4 regions of the Rhizobium leguminosarum genome follow, and region 2 is predicted to be linked to each of the others. Evidence: predicted binding sites of a transcription regulator. Region 2 holds the regulator's gene; each other region holds the start of a gene.
What was found. The regulator LexA, encoded in region 2, represses DNA repair genes until DNA is damaged. The targets are predictions, from matches to a motif close to TGTTCNNNNTGTGTTCNG.
Positions count from the first base shown of each region.

Region 1: a site for LexA is predicted at 1,069-1,086, ahead of BA011_RS23015 (ATP-dependent helicase). Genes of this name have one in related genera too.
Region 3: a site for LexA is predicted at 1,160-1,177, ahead of BA011_RS12500 (ribonuclease T2 family protein). Genes of this name have one in related genera too.
Region 4: a site for LexA is predicted at 1,143-1,160, ahead of uvrA (excinuclease ABC subunit UvrA). Genes of this name have one in related genera too.

Region 1 is NZ_CP016286.1:4,736,893-4,739,093, forward strand. It holds gene BA011_RS23015 (ATP-dependent helicase) at 1-1,021, opposite strand, end outside; gene BA011_RS23020 (hypothetical protein) at 1,129-1,395, opposite strand; gene BA011_RS23025 (BON domain-containing protein) at 1,574-1,834, shown strand; gene BA011_RS23030 (hypothetical protein) at 1,960-2,201, shown strand, end outside.
Region 2 is NZ_CP016286.1:1,246,270-1,248,470, forward strand. It holds gene BA011_RS06370 (ComEC/Rec2 family competence protein) at 1-590, shown strand, start outside; gene lexA (transcriptional repressor LexA) at 571-1,290, opposite strand; gene BA011_RS06380 (VOC family protein) at 1,486-2,201, shown strand, end outside.
Region 3 is NZ_CP016286.1:2,498,309-2,500,509, reverse strand. It holds gene BA011_RS12510 (DMT family transporter) at 1-70, opposite strand, end outside; gene BA011_RS12505 (alpha/beta fold hydrolase) at 104-1,033, opposite strand; gene BA011_RS12500 (ribonuclease T2 family protein) at 1,193-1,933, shown strand; gene ettA (energy-dependent translational throttle protein EttA) at 2,032-2,201, shown strand, end outside.
Region 4 is NZ_CP016286.1:1,423,112-1,425,312, forward strand. It holds gene uvrA (excinuclease ABC subunit UvrA) at 1-1,020, opposite strand, end outside; gene BA011_RS07205 (single-stranded DNA-binding protein) at 1,304-1,813, shown strand; gene BA011_RS07210 (MarC family protein) at 1,932-2,201, opposite strand, start outside.

The DNA of each region.
Region 1 (2,201 bases), 1.5 Mb from region 2:
TGACCAGGCGCGGCCGCTCGGACGATTGGCGCTCGGTCCAGAGGTTCTTGGTGAAGCGCTCCGAGGCGAGATCGATGACGGCGTTGGCGGCGGCGAGGATCGGCTGCGTCGAGCGGTAGTTGCGGTCGAGCGTGACGATATTGGCGGCCGGGCTGAAGGCGGCGGGAAAGTCGAGAATATTGCGTATTGTCGCGGCACGGAAGGAATAGATCGATTGTGCGTCGTCGCCGACGACGGTCAGCCCCTGGCCCTGGGGCTTTAGCGCCAGCAGGATCGAGGCCTGCAGCCGATTGGTGTCCTGATATTCGTCGACCAGCACATGGTCGAAGCGGCTGCCGATATCCTCGGCAATCATCGCTTCGCCGACCATCTGCGCCCAGTAGAGCAGCAGGTCGTCGTAATCGAGCACGTTCTGGCTCTGCTTGGCCTCGACATAGCTGGCGAAAAGTTCGCGCAGCTGTTTCTCCCACGTCGCGCACCAGGGAAAGACGTCGCGCAGCACCAGGTCGAGCGCGGTTTCGGAATTCACCGCCCTGGAATAGATGGCAAGGCAGGTGCCTTTGGTGGGAAAGCGGCTTTCCGTCTTCGAGAAGCCGAGGTCGTGCCGGATCAGGTTCATCAGATCGGCGCTGTCTTCGCGGTCGTGGATGGTAAACCCAGGATCGAGACCGATCTGCTCCGCATAATCGCGCAACAGCCGCGCGCCGATGCCGTGGAAGGTGCCGGACCAGGAAAGCGCGTCCGCCATCACGCCGGCATTCGCACCAAGCACATCGCGGCAGATGCGCTCGACGCGTCGCGCCATCTCGGCGGCTGCCCGGCGCGAGAAGGTCATCAGCAGGATGCGGCGGGGATCGGCGCCCTTGACGATGAGATGGGCGACGCGATGCGCCAAGGTATTCGTCTTGCCGGAACCGGCGCCGGCAATGACCAGCAGCGGCCCGGCAATATGGCTGCCGTCGATGAGCGTGCCGTGCTCGACGGCCATGCGCTGCTGCGGATTGAGCTTTTCGAGATACATCCAGCCGTCCGGTCGGGCTCCCGCAGAATCACTGGGGAAAGATTAGATGTTCCTTGAATGTTCGCGATTGCCGTCCCTGTCAAGCGATCTGGCGCGCGAACAACATCTCAGTCGGGGAAATCCGGACCGATCTCGCGCCGCACCAGCTTCAGGCTGCGGTCCGGCTGAAGAATATAGGTTTCCTCCACGCGCTGGCCCGTCCCGTTATAGAATTGGTTGTAGACGACGCTGCCGACCGGCGATTTGCTAAGCTTCGTTCGCGGCTGGCCGCCATAGGTAATGCTGCCGGGAATGGGTTCCAGCGCCGGCGTATCCGCCGCGGAGCAGCCGGCAAGCAATGCCCCGCCAAACAAGGCGGGCAGAAGCGCTTTCATCGTCATCATCCCTCTTTCGACTGCCGCCAGATATGGAAACCGCGGCGCCTTTCGCCAAGGGTAGCCCATGCCACCGCGCAGGTATCGCTGTCGAGCAGGCTCTTCTTTTCCGGGGGGCGCAACGAACTGCGTCGCTGTCGCGTTAACAGACATCAACCAACATCAGGAAACGTTCACGGTGCTCGGCTTTCCAGCATTCACGGGGCATGACGAGCCCGGCCGGCAGGGCCACAGCGATGCCGCGACGCGCGCCTCGGTGGAGAGCGCCCTTCATGCGGCCGCCGACATCGAAGCCGGCGAAATCACCGTCAGCATATCGGGCTCCTATGTCATCCTCGAAGGCTTCGTGCGCCGGCGGGCCGACGTCGAGCGGGCGATCGAGATCGCCGAGGGCGTCGTCGGCCGAGGCTATGTGCGTGGTCGCCTGCTGCGACGCTAATGCATGTCGCGCAAAGCTGTGCAGCGGTTTTAGAACAGCCGCGCGCTCATGTCTTTCTGTTGGACGAGGGAACCAAAATGCTCCCCTGCGTGTTGAAATGCCGGACCTAAACGCTGGAGACTCTCATGCAGTTGCTTCCTCGCCTCTGGGCAACGACCTTGATAGTGGGTTGCGGTGTCCTTGCTGGCTCCGCCCATGCATCGCTCGAAACCGGCACGAATTATTCCGCTTTGCCGAAGGATCAGATCGCCCTCAACGAATATACCGGGGCCGTCGCCTGCACGCCGGTAGAGCCCCACTATCTCCCCTCCTTCATCCGCGCATCGGATGGCACGATCATCGGCGTCGGTTATATCGAAGTGGAAAA
Region 2 (2,201 bases):
GCAGTCTCGTCGCGGTCGTCGAGGCGGCGGCAATGGCGTCCAACCGTGAAAGACCGTCGGACTTCATCTTCGACCAGTGGCAGAGAGCGCTGGTCCTGCCGAGGCATGATCCGCCGAAGATGCTGGATGGTCCTGCTATCCCGCCTGAGGGAGAAGACCGCCGCGTCAGGCTTTCCCGCGATCAGCAGAACGAAGCAAGGACCGCGATGCGGACGGCCGCAGCGGGCGGTGACGCAAACCGCTTTTCCTGCGTCAAGAAGGCCTGGTGCATATCAAGGCTCGGCAATGGTCAGGTGGTAACCGTCATCGACAACGCTGCCTATCTCGGCCCGGCATGCGACGCTGCCGATATCGTCGTGACGTCGGTCCGCCTTCGCTTCAACAATTGCCGCTCAGGTGCGACGCTCTTCACCGGTGAGACGCTGCGCAGGACCGGTTCCATCGAGTTGCGCTTCACGGACACCGGCCTGGAGGTCGCAACCGCATTCGATGCATTGTCGCGGCCATGGATGCGCCATCGTGCCTATGACTGGCGCAGCAACAGTTTTACCGAATCCGGCCTGGCCAATGTCAGTGATAGCGGCGAATGAGACCGACGAGTTTACCCTGAACCTTGACACGGTCCGGCCCGAAAATCCGGGTCTCGTAAGCCGGGTTGGCCGCTTCCAGCGCGATCGAGGCGCCCTTGCGGCGGAAGCGCTTGAGTGTCGCTTCTTCGTCGTCGACGAGAGCAACGACGATGTCGCCCGGACTTGCGGTACTGCCGTTGCGGATGATCACGGTGTCGCCGTCGAAGATGCCGGCGTCGATCATCGAATCGCCCTTGACCTCGAGCGCATAATGTTCACCGGAGCCGAGCATGTCGGCCGGAACGACGATGTCGTGGGTATTGTTCTGGATCGCCGAGATCGGCACACCGGCAGCGATTCGGCCCATGACCGGCACGGAGACCGAGTTGCCGTTGTCGGCGACGGGTTTTGCGGGAGCAGGAGTGGCGACCGGCTGCGGCTTGCCGAGGCTGCCCTCGATGACGCTCGGCGAAAAGCCGCGCCGGGGCTGAATGCTCGGGCTGTAGGCCTCCGGAAGCTTGATGACCTCGAGCGCGCGGGCGCGATTCGGTAGGCGGCGAATGAAGCCTCGCTCCTCAAGCGCTGTAATCAAGCGATGAATCCCGGACTTGGAGGCGAGGTCCAGGGCATCCTTCATTTCGTCGAAAGATGGCGGAACGCCGGATTCCTTCATGCGCTCATGAATGAAAAGGAGAAGCTCCTGTTGTTTGCGCGTGAGCATCGACGTTGTGACCTCGTGATTGAAACAAATCCAGAACAGACACTATATGTTCCATATGTGTTCCGCAAGTAGCTAAATTTCCGTAAAACTTGGTGCCAACTCGTTGAGATTTTTATTTTCATTCGCCGGATTGGGACACAAGTCTTGTATTGAGGGTGGCGCTGCACATCTCTTGATCTTTCCAGGAGGGAGATCATGAACGCGCATTCCGCCAAACCGCACCCGCTGGATCATGTCGTGCTGCCGGTCGTCAACATCGATCTGGCGCGCGAGAGGCTCGGCAAGCTCGGCTTCACCGTTGCCGCCGATGCGCGCCATCCCTTCGGAACGGAGAATGCCTGCGTCTTTTTTGCCGACAAGACCTATCTGGAGCCGCTCGGGATTGCGAGCGTCAAGGAGAGCGAGGCGTCGGCGCGCCAAGGCAATGTCTTCACGGCCCGCAACCAGGCCTTCCGTTTCCGCTGCGGCGCGGAGGGGCTTTCGGGGCTGGCTTTCGGCAGCAAGGATGCCGGCATCGATCATCAGGATTTCGTCGGCAACGGATCGAGCGCCGGCGAGATGCTGCAGTTCACCCGGCCGATGACGATGCCGGACGGTTCTGAGACGATTGCCGGCTTCAAGCTGGCTTTTGCCGGCGACCTGCGCGCGCCTGATCTCCTGCTTTTCACCGTCGAGCGCGTCAATCCGCTGCCGGCCGACCGCGCCGCGCTGGAGGCGCATGTCAATGGCGTCACCGGCATAGTCGAGATCGCGCTTTGCACGCCGGAGCCGGCCGCCTTCGCTGCCTTCGTCAGCCTTGCGGTGGCGCAATCGGCAGTCGAGAAAACCGGTTTCGGCGTCGATATCGCGGCGTCGAATGCGAAAATCAGCCTGATGACGCCGGAAGGGCTGGAGGCCTATTTCGACATCGC
Region 3 (2,201 bases), 1.3 Mb from region 2:
TAAACATCAGCACAAGCCCCATCGTCACGTCGGAGGCGGACGAAACGGGGCGGGCGGAGGTGCTGTTCATCATGAAGTCCCTGTCACTCAGGATATTGATCGCTCAGGATCGTGCGACGGCCCTGTCGCACCAGTCCGCGAAGGCTGCGATCGCCGCTTCCGCGCCGATCTCATTCAGTGTTTCGTGCCGCATGTCCTGATATATCTCGGTGCTGATACGGGAGAAGCCTTGGGCTTTCAAATGGTTTGACAGCCAGTGCACGGCTTTTCCACGCTCCGTCGCCGGGTCTTCTCCGCCGCCGACGAGATGGATCGGCATGTCCCGCGGCAGCCGGTCGAGGTGGATTTTTTGTGGCGCGCGAAAGGTCAGCTCGAAGAGATCGAGCCAGAGAGAGACTGAGGCGTCAAGGCCGCAGAGCGGATCGGCGACATATTTGTCGACTTCATCAGGAAGACGCGACAGCCAGTCGAACTCGGTGCGGCGACCGGGAATGGATTTGCCCCAGGTGCCGAAGGTGAGCTTCGGCAGCAAGCCGCTCGGCACGTCGGAGCCCTTCAGCATGCGCTCGGCAAGGAGGACCGCCTGGGCGGCGCGGCCGGCAAGGCCGACGGCGAAATTCGAATTCCATACGGCGACGGCATCGAAGTCGGCCGGAGCCGTGACGACAGCATTGAGCGCGATGAGGCCGCCCATCGAATGGCCGAAGAGGACCACCGGCAGGCCGGGATGGCGGGAGGCCGCATGGCCGCGCATGGCGATGACGTCGCCGATCACCCTTTCGACCCCACCGCGCCGGGCAAAGCGGCCGATCGGCGCATCGGGCGCCGTCGTCTCGCCGTGGCCTCGGTGATCATGGACATAGACATGATAGCCGCGCGCCGCCATCGCCTCGGCAAAGGAGCGGTATCGTTTCGAATGTTCGGCCAAGCCATGGGATATCAACAGGATGCCGCGTGGAGCGGTGATGGCCTCAGCATGGTGATAGGCCAGCGACGCCCCTGGCACGGCGAGCCTTTGCGTTTCAGAAAACATGTGGGTCCTCCCGGCGGCAACAGACCAGATCGCCGGGCAATTGCAACATGGGCATTTGATTATCCGATAACAAATTGCGGCCTTGTTGCGATTCAGGGTTGCGGTCTTTTGATTTTGATGCTTATTTGTTCCTGTATTGTTCTTTTTTTGGGGGTTGAAATGAGCAGCATGCAGTTGCGTACCTTGACGTTTGCCGTGTCGATGGTTGTTGCCGGCGCCGGCGTGGCGCAGGAGGCCGGCGGGCGCACCCGCTTCATTCTGGCGGCGAGCTGGCAGCCGGCCTTTTGCCAGACGAACCAGAAGAAAGCCGAGTGCGCGAGCCAGACCGGCGAGCGCCCGGACGCGACGAACTTTTCGTTGCACGGACTTTGGCCGATGCGGCAGGATTATTGCGGCGTGAGCGCCGAGCAGAAGGCCGCCGACAAGGATGGCGACTGGAACAAGCTGCCGGAGGTCACGCTTGCGGCCGAGACGAAGTCGGCGCTCGCAAAGGCGATGCCCGGCACGCAATCCGGCCTGGAACGGCATGAATGGGTGAAGCATGGCACTTGCACGAAGATGAGCGCCGACGACTATTTCGGCGTCGGCATGCATCTCGTAAGCGCGCTCAACGCGTCGGCGGTGCGCGATCTTTTCGCCGCCAATATCGGCAAGCCGGTCAAGGCCGACGCGATCAAGGCGGCTTTCGACAAGAGCTTCGGGCCGGGTGCCGGCGACCGCGTCAAGATGAGCTGCCGGCGGGCCGGCAATGTCAGGATGATCAGCGAACTGACGATCGGGCTTTCGGAAGCGGCCGGGGCGGCATCGGCGAAAAGTGCCGGCCTTGCCGATCTGATCCAGGGTGCTGGAAAAACGTCGTTCGGTTGTGACGAGGGCGTCGTCGATGCTGCGGGCTTTTGACCGGAAATCCTGAGTAAACCGGGTTTCGGCGTTGCCCGCAGGCGCTGTTTCGCCTACATAGCGGCACAATCGAAGTTTCCCGCCCGGAGCAGCGCAGCATGGCACGTCAGTTCATCTATCATATGTCCGGCCTCAACAAGGCCTATGGCAACAAGAAGATCCTGGAGAATATCCACCTTTCGTTCTATCCGGATGCCAAGATCGGTATCCTTGGTCCGAACGGCGCGGGTAAATCCACCGTGCTGCGCATCATCGCAGGTCAGGACAA
Region 4 (2,201 bases), 180 kb from region 2:
GTTGTAATAGGGCGAGGTCGACTTGGCCCAAGGCGCGATCGCCCCGTCGCGCAACGTCCGCTCGGGCTCGGGCACGATCAGATCCGGATCGATCTTCTGCTGGGCGCCGAGGCCATCACAGGTCGGGCAGGCGCCGAAGGGATTGTTGAAGGAGAAGAGCCTGGGTTCGATCTCCGGAATGGTGAAGCCCGAGACCGGGCAGGCAAACTTCTCCGAAAACAGCACGCGTTCATGCGTCTCGTTCAGCGACTTGTTGGCCGAGCCGCCGGCCGACGTCTCTTCCGGCGGCAGCGGCTTGTCGGCGAATTCGGCGACCGCCAGCCCGTCGGCGAGCTTCAGGCAGGTTTCGAGACTGTCGGCCAGGCGCGCCGAGACATCCGAGCGCACGACGATGCGGTCGACCACCACGTCGATGTCGTGCTTGTATTTCTTGTCGAGCACCGGCGCCTCGGCGATCTCGTAGAACTGCCCGTCGACCTTGACGCGCTGGAAGCCCTTCTTCATCAGCTCGGCCAGTTCTTTTTTGTATTCACCTTTGCGCCCGCGCACGAGCGGCGCAAGAATATAAAGACGGGTGCCCTCGCCGAAATCGAGGATGCGGTCGACCATCTGGCTGACGGTCTGGCTCTCGATCGGCAGGCCGGTCGCCGGCGAATAGGGAACGCCGACACGGGCAAAGAGCAGGCGCATATAGTCGTAGATCTCGGTGACGGTGCCGACCGTCGAGCGCGGATTGCGCGAGGTGGTCTTCTGCTCGATCGAGATCGCCGGCGACAGCCCGTCGATCTGGTCGACGTCGGGCTTCTGCATCATTTCGAGGAACTGCCGGGCATAGGCCGACAGGCTCTCGACATAGCGCCGCTGGCCCTCAGCATAGATCGTGTCGAAGGCAAGCGAGGATTTGCCGGAACCCGAAAGCCCGGTCATGACGATCAGCTTGTTACGCGGCAGATCGAGATCGATGCTCTTGAGATTATGCTCGCGCGCGCCGCGGATGGAGATCGTCTTCAGTTCGCTCATCGTCTCTGCTTTGGTTTTCTGGATGACAGCCCTTATTTAGTGATGCCGACGGGCGAGTCGAGGCTGAATATCCGCAAGGGCTCAAGGTTTTCGATTCTGTTGACAGGATCATACGGATAAACTAGAACAAATAAAGAACAAAATTCCTGATGGATGCATGCGGCGTTCTGATGGATAAACATGTGGATTAAATGCCGCCCATGCGCATCGGCGGTCCGTGATGGTTTAAGGTGCGCCGATCGATTAAACGCCGCCGGGCAGGGCGGCAGGCAGGGTGAGAAGCATGGCTGGTAGCGTGAATAAGGTAATTCTGATTGGAAACGTCGGTGCGGACCCGGAAATCCGCCGCACACAGGATGGCCGGCCGATCGCCAATCTTCGTATCGCGACCTCGGAGACCTGGCGCGACCGCAATTCCGGCGAGCGCCGTGAGAAGACCGAATGGCACACCGTCGTCGTCTTCAACGAGGGCCTTTGCAAGGTCGTCGAGCAATATGTGAAGAAGGGCGCCAAGCTCTATATTGAAGGCCAGCTGCAGACCCGCAAATGGCAGGACCAGCAGGGCCAGGATCGCTACAGCACGGAAGTGGTGCTGCAGGGTTTCGGTTCGACACTGACGATGCTCGACGGCCGCGGTGAAGGCGGCGGCGCGAGCGGCGGCCGTGGCAGTGCCGCCGGCGGCAACGATTATGGCGACGATTACGGCGCCCCGGCTCCCGCTTCATCGCCGAGCCGCGGCGGTGGCAGCGGCGGCAACTTCTCGCGGGATCTCGACGACGATATCCCGTTCTGATTGACCGCCTTCCCTGGTTTTGTGAAAGACATGAGAGAGCATGATGCCTTGGATGGCATCATGCTCTTTTTTCTTTGATTTCTCGGCAGATGATTTAAACCCGGGTAGGCAGCCCTTTTCAATGCGGCGTCGCGCTGATCAGATTGAACGCCGACTTCGCGCCGTCGACGACGAATTGTGCGGCAAGGGCGGCGAGGATGACGCCGAGAAGCCGTGTCAGGATCGCCCGGCCGGTGACGCCGAGAAAACGGTCCAGCCTTTCGGCGATGAGCAGCATCAGGAAGGTCAGCAGCAGATTGGCGGCAATAACGCCGATCAGCTGGGCTTTTCCGATCGAGGTGGCGAGCGTGCCGGCCAGCAGGATTGTCGCCGAAATCGCACCCGGGCC